3 regions of the Fulvimonas yonginensis genome follow, and region 3 is predicted to be linked to each of the others. Evidence: predicted binding sites of a transcription regulator. Region 3 holds the regulator's gene; each other region holds the start of a gene.

Region 1 (2,264 bases), on a different contig from region 3:
TCCGCCGAGCCGCTGCCGCGTCGCCTGGTGGACGACGGCACCCGCAGCGAGCGTCCGCCCGCGATCGACGAGGCGCGCTTCCGCTGGGGGATGAACGAGGACGCGATGGCCAGCGACAAGCTCGCCGAAGGCATCCGCAAGTTCGCCGCGGACCAGCGCGAGCTGGAGAAGGTGCTGGCCGAACGGCTGTAAGCGGGACGGGCTTGCGCGACGGTCCCGCTCGCACCGCGGCAACCGCAGAGAAGAAAAACGGCCCCTCGCGGGGCCGTCGTGTTTCACAGGTCGGGCGGCGGCTGTTGCCGCGTCCGCTCAGAACAGCGCGCGCATCTTCTTCATCGCGTTCGCCTCGACCTGGCGGATGCGCTCGGCCGAGACGCCGTACTCGTCGGCCAGGTCCTGCAGCGTGGCCTTGTTCTCGTTGAGCCAACGGCGCTGGATGATGTCGCGCGAGCGGTCGTCCAGCTTGGCCAGCGCGGTGGAGAGCGTCTCCAGCTGGCTGTCGGCCTGGTCCGCGTCGGCCACGTTCTCGTAGGGGTCGGCGCCTTCGTCGATCAGGAAGGCCTCCGGTGCGGGCTTGGCGTCCTCGTCGGCGTCGGCCGGCGCCTCGAAGCCGATGTCGCGGCCCGACAGGCGCGACTCCATCTCGCGCACGGTCGCCTCCGGCACGCCCAGGTCCTGCGCCACCAGGCGCACTTCCTCGGCATTCATCCAGCCCAGGCGCTTCTTGCTCTTGCGCAGGTTGAAGAACAGCTTGCGCTGGGCCTTGGTGGTGGCGACCTTGACGATGCGCCAGTTGCGCAGGATGAACTCGTGCATCTCCGCGCGGATCCAGTGCACCGCGAAGCTGACCAGGCGCACGCCCTGGTCCGGATCGAAGCGCTTGACCGCCTTCATCAGGCCGATGTTGCCTTCCTGGATGAGGTCGCCGAGGGCGAGGCCGTAACCGGAATAGCCGCGCGCCACGTGCACCACGAAACGCAGGTGCGACATCACCAGCTTGCGGGCGGAGTCGAGGTCGTTCTCCTTGACGAAGCGGCGCGCCAGCGCCTGCTCTTCGTCATGGCTGAGCACCGGGATGCGATGCACCGCGGAGATGTAGGCGTCCAGGCTGCCAACGACGCTGGGGATCGGCAGGTTGGCGGTCACCAAGGCTTGGGACATGTGGAACCTCCGGCAATTTATACGCAGCTTAGCACTCGACTGCTGAGAGTGCTAAAGGAGCGAAAAGTTCGGCTGCGGGATTATTGAACCGTATCGTACAGCAATAACGGCGGTTCCGCCAGCCTTTGCCGCGCGGCTCATGGGGCCATTGTTCACATGGCCGAATCTATCGGTCGTGAACCGGCGTATGGCCGCGCCGTCACCGGGCCACGGGCTCAGCCGCGCCCCCGGCAGGCGTTACGGGCGGTGCGTGTCGGACTCCGTCAGGGTGACCCGCACGCCGTCGGGTACGCCGGCGTAGGCGGCGTACCGGGCGTCGGTTCCCGCGAAATCCGCCCTCCGACGTAGGCGTACTGGCTGAAGCACGCCCGCATGTCCTGCAGGCTGTCGGGCAGCTCCGAACGGCTGAGCAGACCGTCGTGATTGGCGTCGAGCTGTTCGAAGCGGGGAAAGCGTTGGCTCCGTCCTGGGGGCCGCGGTGCTGGCCAGCGGCCAGGCGACAGCAAGCGAAAGGAGAATACCGAAGCCACGGTTTGCATTGGTCGTGCTCCTTGGCTGGAAACCTTTCCGTAAGGTGGCGGCAGCCCCCCTTTGCCGGTCAAGCGGCCAGTTGCGATCGCGGTGGCAGCGACCAGTCGATCGGTGCCTGCCCGTGGCTTTCCAGATAGCGGTTCGCCGCGGAGAAGTGACCGTTGCCGATGAAGCCCCGGTGCGCGGACAACGGCGAGGGATGCACCGAGCTCAGCACCCGATGGCGGCGTGGGTCGACCAGCCGCCCCTTGCGCTGCGCATAGGCGCCCCAGAGCAGGAACACCAGGCCCTCGCGCTCGCGGTTCAGCGCCTCGATGGCGGCGTCGGTGAAGCCCTCCCATCCGCGGTTCTGGTGGGCGCCCGCACGGCCCTGCTCGACCGTCATCACGCTGTTGAGCAGGAGCACGCCCCGGTCCGCCCAGGGCGTGAGGCAACCGTGGTCCGGCCGCGGGATACCGAGGTCGCGCTCGATCTCGGCAAAGATGTTCTGCAGCGACGGCGGCACCGGCACGCCGGGGCGCACCGAGAAGCACAGGCCGTGCGCCTGGCCGGGGCCGTGGTAGGGATCCTGG
Region 2 (2,264 bases), on a different contig from region 3:
CCTTGACGATACCGCGGATGGTGTTGACCACCAGCGTGGCCAGCGCCTCACCCTCGACTTCCTCGGCGACGATCAGCAGCGGCTTGCCGGCCTTGGCCACGCCCTCGAGGATCGGCAGCAGCTCGCGCACGTTGGAGATCTTCTTGTCGTGCAGCAGGATGAACGGATCCTCCAGCTCGACCTGCTGGCTCTGCTGGTTGTTGATGAAGTACGGCGACAGGTAGCCGCGGTCGAACTGCATGCCCTCGACGACGTCGAGCTCGTTCTCCAGGCCCGAGCCTTCCTCGACGGTGATCACGCCTTCCTTGCCGACCTTCTTCATCGCGGTGGCGATGATCTCGCCGATGGCCGCGTCGGAATTGGCCGAGATGGTGCCGACCTGGGCGATCGCCTTGTCGTCGGCGGTCGGCTTGGACAGGTTCTTCAGCTCGGCGACGGCGGCGTTGACCGCCTTGTCGATGCCGCGCTTGAGGTCCATCGGGTTGATGCCGGCGGCGACGGCCTTCAGGCCCTCGCGGATGAACGCCTGCGCCAGCACGGTGGCGGTGGTGGTGCCGTCGCCGGCGACGTCGGAGGTCTTGGAGGCGGCTTCCTTGACGATCTGCGCGCCGAGGTTCTCGTACTTGTCGGCCAGCTCGATCTCCTTGGCCACGGACACGCCGTCCTTGGTGATCGTCGGGGCGCCGAAGCTCTTCTCGAGCACGACGTTGCGGCCCTTGGGGCCCAGGGTGACCTTGACCGCGTTGGCCAGGGTGTTCACGCCCTTGAGGATGCGCGAGCGGGCGTCTTCGCCGAAGCGGACTTCTTTGGCTGCCATATGTCTAATCCTTCAAATTCGGTAGGTGGATTGCGAGAGAGAGCGGGAGAGGCTGATCAGCCTTCGATCACCGCGACGATGTCGTCTTCCTTGAGGAAGACCAGTTCTTCGCCGTCGACCTTGATTTCCTGGCCGGCGTACTTGCCGAACAGGACCACGTCGCCTTCCTTCAGGCTCATCGGACGGACCTTGCCGTCCTCCAGGATGCGACCGGTGCCGGCGGCGACGACCTTGCCGCGGGTCGGCTTCTCGGTCGCGCTGTCCGGAATGACGATGCCGCCGGCGGAGACGCGCTCTTCTTCCAGGCGCTTGACGATGACGCGATCGTGCAGCGGACGCAGTTTGCTCATGGATGGCTCCAGCAGTTCGGGTTGAAAGAGGGTGAGGATCACCGGGTCCTTGTTAGCACTCGGTGACGGTGAGTGCCAATTGTAGTGACGCGACCGGCCTCTGCAAGGGGGCGGAGCGCGAATGGCGCAGCAGGTGGGGGGAAGCGCCGGGCGTTTCAAGGGGTCGGTGATCGGATGGCGGCGCTCCCAGGACACGGGCGCCGTCCGGGGTGCGGTCGGCGCGACGGATCGAAGCGCCCTCCGGGTCCAGCCGGCTCCCTGCCGCCTTCCCACCGGGAGAGCGGCTACCATCCCGCGCCATGCCCGATCCCGTCCTGCTCTGCTACTGCACCTGCCCCGACGCCGATAGCGCCCAGCGCATCGCCGAGACGCTGGTCGGCGAACGGCTGGCCGCCTGCGTGAACCGGCTGTCCGGGGTGGCCTCGACCTACCGCTGGCAGGGGTCGGTCACCACCGACCGGGAGGAATTGCTGCTGATCAAGACCACGACCGCGCGCTTCGAGGCGCTGCGCGAGCGTCTGCTGGCGCTGCACCCGTACGAGCTTCCCGAGCTGATCGCCGTGCCGGTCGAGCGCGGCCATGCGGCCTACCTGGACTGGGTGCGCGAGGGCACTGCCGGTCGCGCGCAAGGCTGCTGACAGCCCTTGTCAGTGCCGCAGTGGCAAGCTGCGCCCTTCCCTCCCGTGCCCGCCTCCATGAAGAAGATCGACCTGGCCGTGCTGTTGTCCCTCGGCGCCCTCTGGGGCGGCTCGTTCCTGTTCATGCGGCTGGGCGCGGGCGCCTTCGGCGCGCTGCCGCTGGCGGGGCTGCGCGCCATCGGCGCGGCGCTGTGCTTCCTGCCGCTGCTGGCCTCGCGCCCACGCCTGGCGGAATGGCGCCGGCACTGGAAACCGATCGCGGTGGTGGGCCTGACCAACTCGGCCCTGCCCTTCGCGCTGTTCACCTTCGCCACGCACAGCCTGACCGCAGGGACCGCCTCGATCATCGACGGCATGACGCCGATGTTCGCCGCGCTGATCGGCTGGCTGTGGCTGGGCCAGCGGCTGGACGCCTGGCGCGGCGCCGGCCTGCTGGCGGGTTTCGCCGGCGTGCTCTGG
Region 3 (2,264 bases):
TGCTTCCAGGCGGCCCCCGCGGCCGCGATGATTTTCCAGATGGAGGCCCGCAAACGACGATTCAATGCCGCGAGGCCGTGTGTTCAGCGCGCGCGGCTCAGTCCTTGTCCTTGGCCACCGCGACCAGCGCGGGACGCAGCAGGCGGTCGTTCAGCAGGTAACCCTTCTGCAGCACGTCGACCACGGTGCCCGGCGCCTTGCCCGGCGCCTCGACCATGCTCACGGCGTGGTGGCGTTCCGGATCGAGCGGCTGGCCCAGGGGATCGACCTGCACCAGGCCCTGGGCTTCGGCGACCTTGAGCAGCGCCTTCAGGGTCAGCGCCAGGCCTTCGCGTACCGCCGCGGCATCGCCGCTCTCGATCGCCAGCCCGCGCTCGAGGCTGTCGTAGACCGGCAACAGCTCGTTCAGCAGCTTCTCGTTGGCGAAGCGGCGGGCCTGTTCGAGGTCGCGATGCAGGCGGCGACGCTGGTTCTCCAGCTCCGCGCGCTCGCGCAGCACGGTGTCGCGCAGCTCGGCATTGCTCGCCTCCAGCTCGGCGATGCGTGCCTGCAGGGCCTCCAGCCCGGACGCGTCGCCGGGGCCCGCCCCCTGTCCCGGCGCCTGCTCCGGTCCCTGTGCCTGGTCCGGCGTCTGCTCGTTGTTCTGCATGCATTACTCCCAAACAAAAGTGCGGGCCGGCACCTCCGTGCCGACCATTCGAAAACATGCGGGAAACCCGCCCTCCGGGGGCGGTTATAGGGACGTCGCGACGCGATTCAAGGCATCGCTCAGCAAACCGGCGGTCGCCTGCACCACCGGGATCACCCGGTCGTAGGCCATGCGGGTGGGCCCGATCACCCCGACCGCGCCCAGCACGCGGCCCTGCACGCCGTAGCTCGCGGTGACCACGCTGCAACCATCCAGGGCGGCGAAGCCCGATTCCTCGCCGATGAACAGCCGCACGCCCGGGGCGCGGGCGCACACTTCCATCAATTGCAGCAGCTCGCTCTTCTTCTGGAAGGCCTCGAACAGCTCGCGCAGGCGGTCCAGGTCCGCCAGTTCGGCGTACGACATCAGGTTGGTCTGGCCGCTGACCAGCACGTCCTCGCCCCCCCCCTGCGGCGCGAACGAGGCGGCCGCCAGCTCGGTGGCGCTGGCCACCAGGCGGTTGAGCTCGCTGCCCGCCTCGCGCAGCTCGCGCAGCAGGTGGGCGCGGATGTCGTCCACGCGCAGCCCGGCGAAATGCGTGTTCAGGTAGTTCGCGGCCTGCTCCAGCTCGCGGCCGTCCAGCGGCTTGGCCAGTTGCACGATGCGGTTCTGCACCTGGTTGTCGGAGAACACCAGGATCACCAGCACCCGCGACTCCGGCAGCGGCACGAAGTCGATGTGGCGCAGCGGGAAGTCGCCCTGGCGCGGCACGGTTACCACGCCGGCGAAATGGGTCATCGCCGAGAGCAGGGCCGAGACGTTGCCGAGCAGGTCGCGGGTGGTGGTGGGCCCGGGCGGCAGCTCACGCTTGAGCCGTGCCATCTCCTCGCGCGGCAGCGGCTGCAGCTCGATCAGGCTGTCGACGAACAGGCGCAGCCCGCGCGGCGTGGGCACGCGCCCGGCGGAGGTGTGCGGCGAGGCGACCAGGCCGGCGTCCTCCAGGTCCGCCATGATGTTGCGGATGGTGGCCGGGCTCACGTCCAGGCCGGACGAGCGCGACAGCGTGCGCGACCCTACCGGCTCGCCATTGGCCAGGTACTGCGCGATCAGCGTGCGCAGCAGGCGGCGGGCGCGGGCGTCGAGGTCGTGGCCGTGGGATCGGGTCATGCGCTGTGGCAAACGGTGAGACGGCACAGAAATAAGGTGTGGTACCGGAGTTTGCAAGAAAGCCGGTCGCGGCGGTAGCCACGCCCGTGCCCCCGTTCTCCCCGTACAATTCCAAGCCATGCTCACTTCCCTGTACGTCCGCCATTTCGCCGTCGTCGAAGAAGCCGAGGTCGCGTTTGGCCCTGGCCTGACCGTGGTCAGCGGCGAGACCGGCGCCGGCAAGTCCCTGCTGGTCGACGCCCTGGTGCTGCTGGCCGGCGCCCGCGCCGACAGCGGCATGGTCCGCGAGGGCTGCGACCGTGCCGAGCTGGCGGCCGAGTTCGACCTGTCCGCCCTGCCCGAGGCCCGTGCCTGGCTCGAGCGCGAGGAGCTCGACGACGAAGGCGCCTGCCAGCTGCGCCGCGTGATCCGCGCCGAGGGCAGCTCGCGCGCCTGGATCAACGGACGCCCCGCCAACGCCAGCCAGCTC

Evidence for each region. The regulator HrcA, encoded in region 3, represses chaperone genes, less so after heat shock. The targets are predictions, from matches to a motif close to TTNGCACTCNNNNNNNNNGAGTGCNAA.
Region 1: a site for HrcA is predicted at 1,190-1,216, ahead of rpoH (RNA polymerase sigma factor RpoH). Genes of this name have one in related genera too.
Region 2: a site for HrcA is predicted at 1,220-1,246, ahead of groES (co-chaperone GroES). Genes of this name have one in related genera too.

Annotation. Positions count from the first base shown of each region.
Region 1 covers NZ_JBBBNY010000001.1:415,922-418,185, reverse strand. The annotation lists gene tal (transaldolase) at 1-192, shown strand, start outside; gene rpoH (RNA polymerase sigma factor RpoH) at 310-1,161, opposite strand; gene ung (uracil-DNA glycosylase) at 1,760-2,264, opposite strand, start outside.
Region 2 covers NZ_JBBBNY010000004.1:27,004-29,267, forward strand. The annotation lists gene groL (chaperonin GroEL) at 1-817, opposite strand, end outside; gene groES (co-chaperone GroES) at 874-1,167, opposite strand; gene cutA (divalent-cation tolerance protein CutA) at 1,467-1,805, shown strand; gene WAT24_RS07750 (DMT family transporter) at 1,863-2,264, shown strand, end outside.
Region 3 covers NZ_JBBBNY010000015.1:62,246-64,509, forward strand. The annotation lists gene grpE (nucleotide exchange factor GrpE) at 98-649, opposite strand; gene hrcA (heat-inducible transcriptional repressor HrcA) at 734-1,795, opposite strand; gene recN (DNA repair protein RecN) at 1,914-2,264, shown strand, end outside.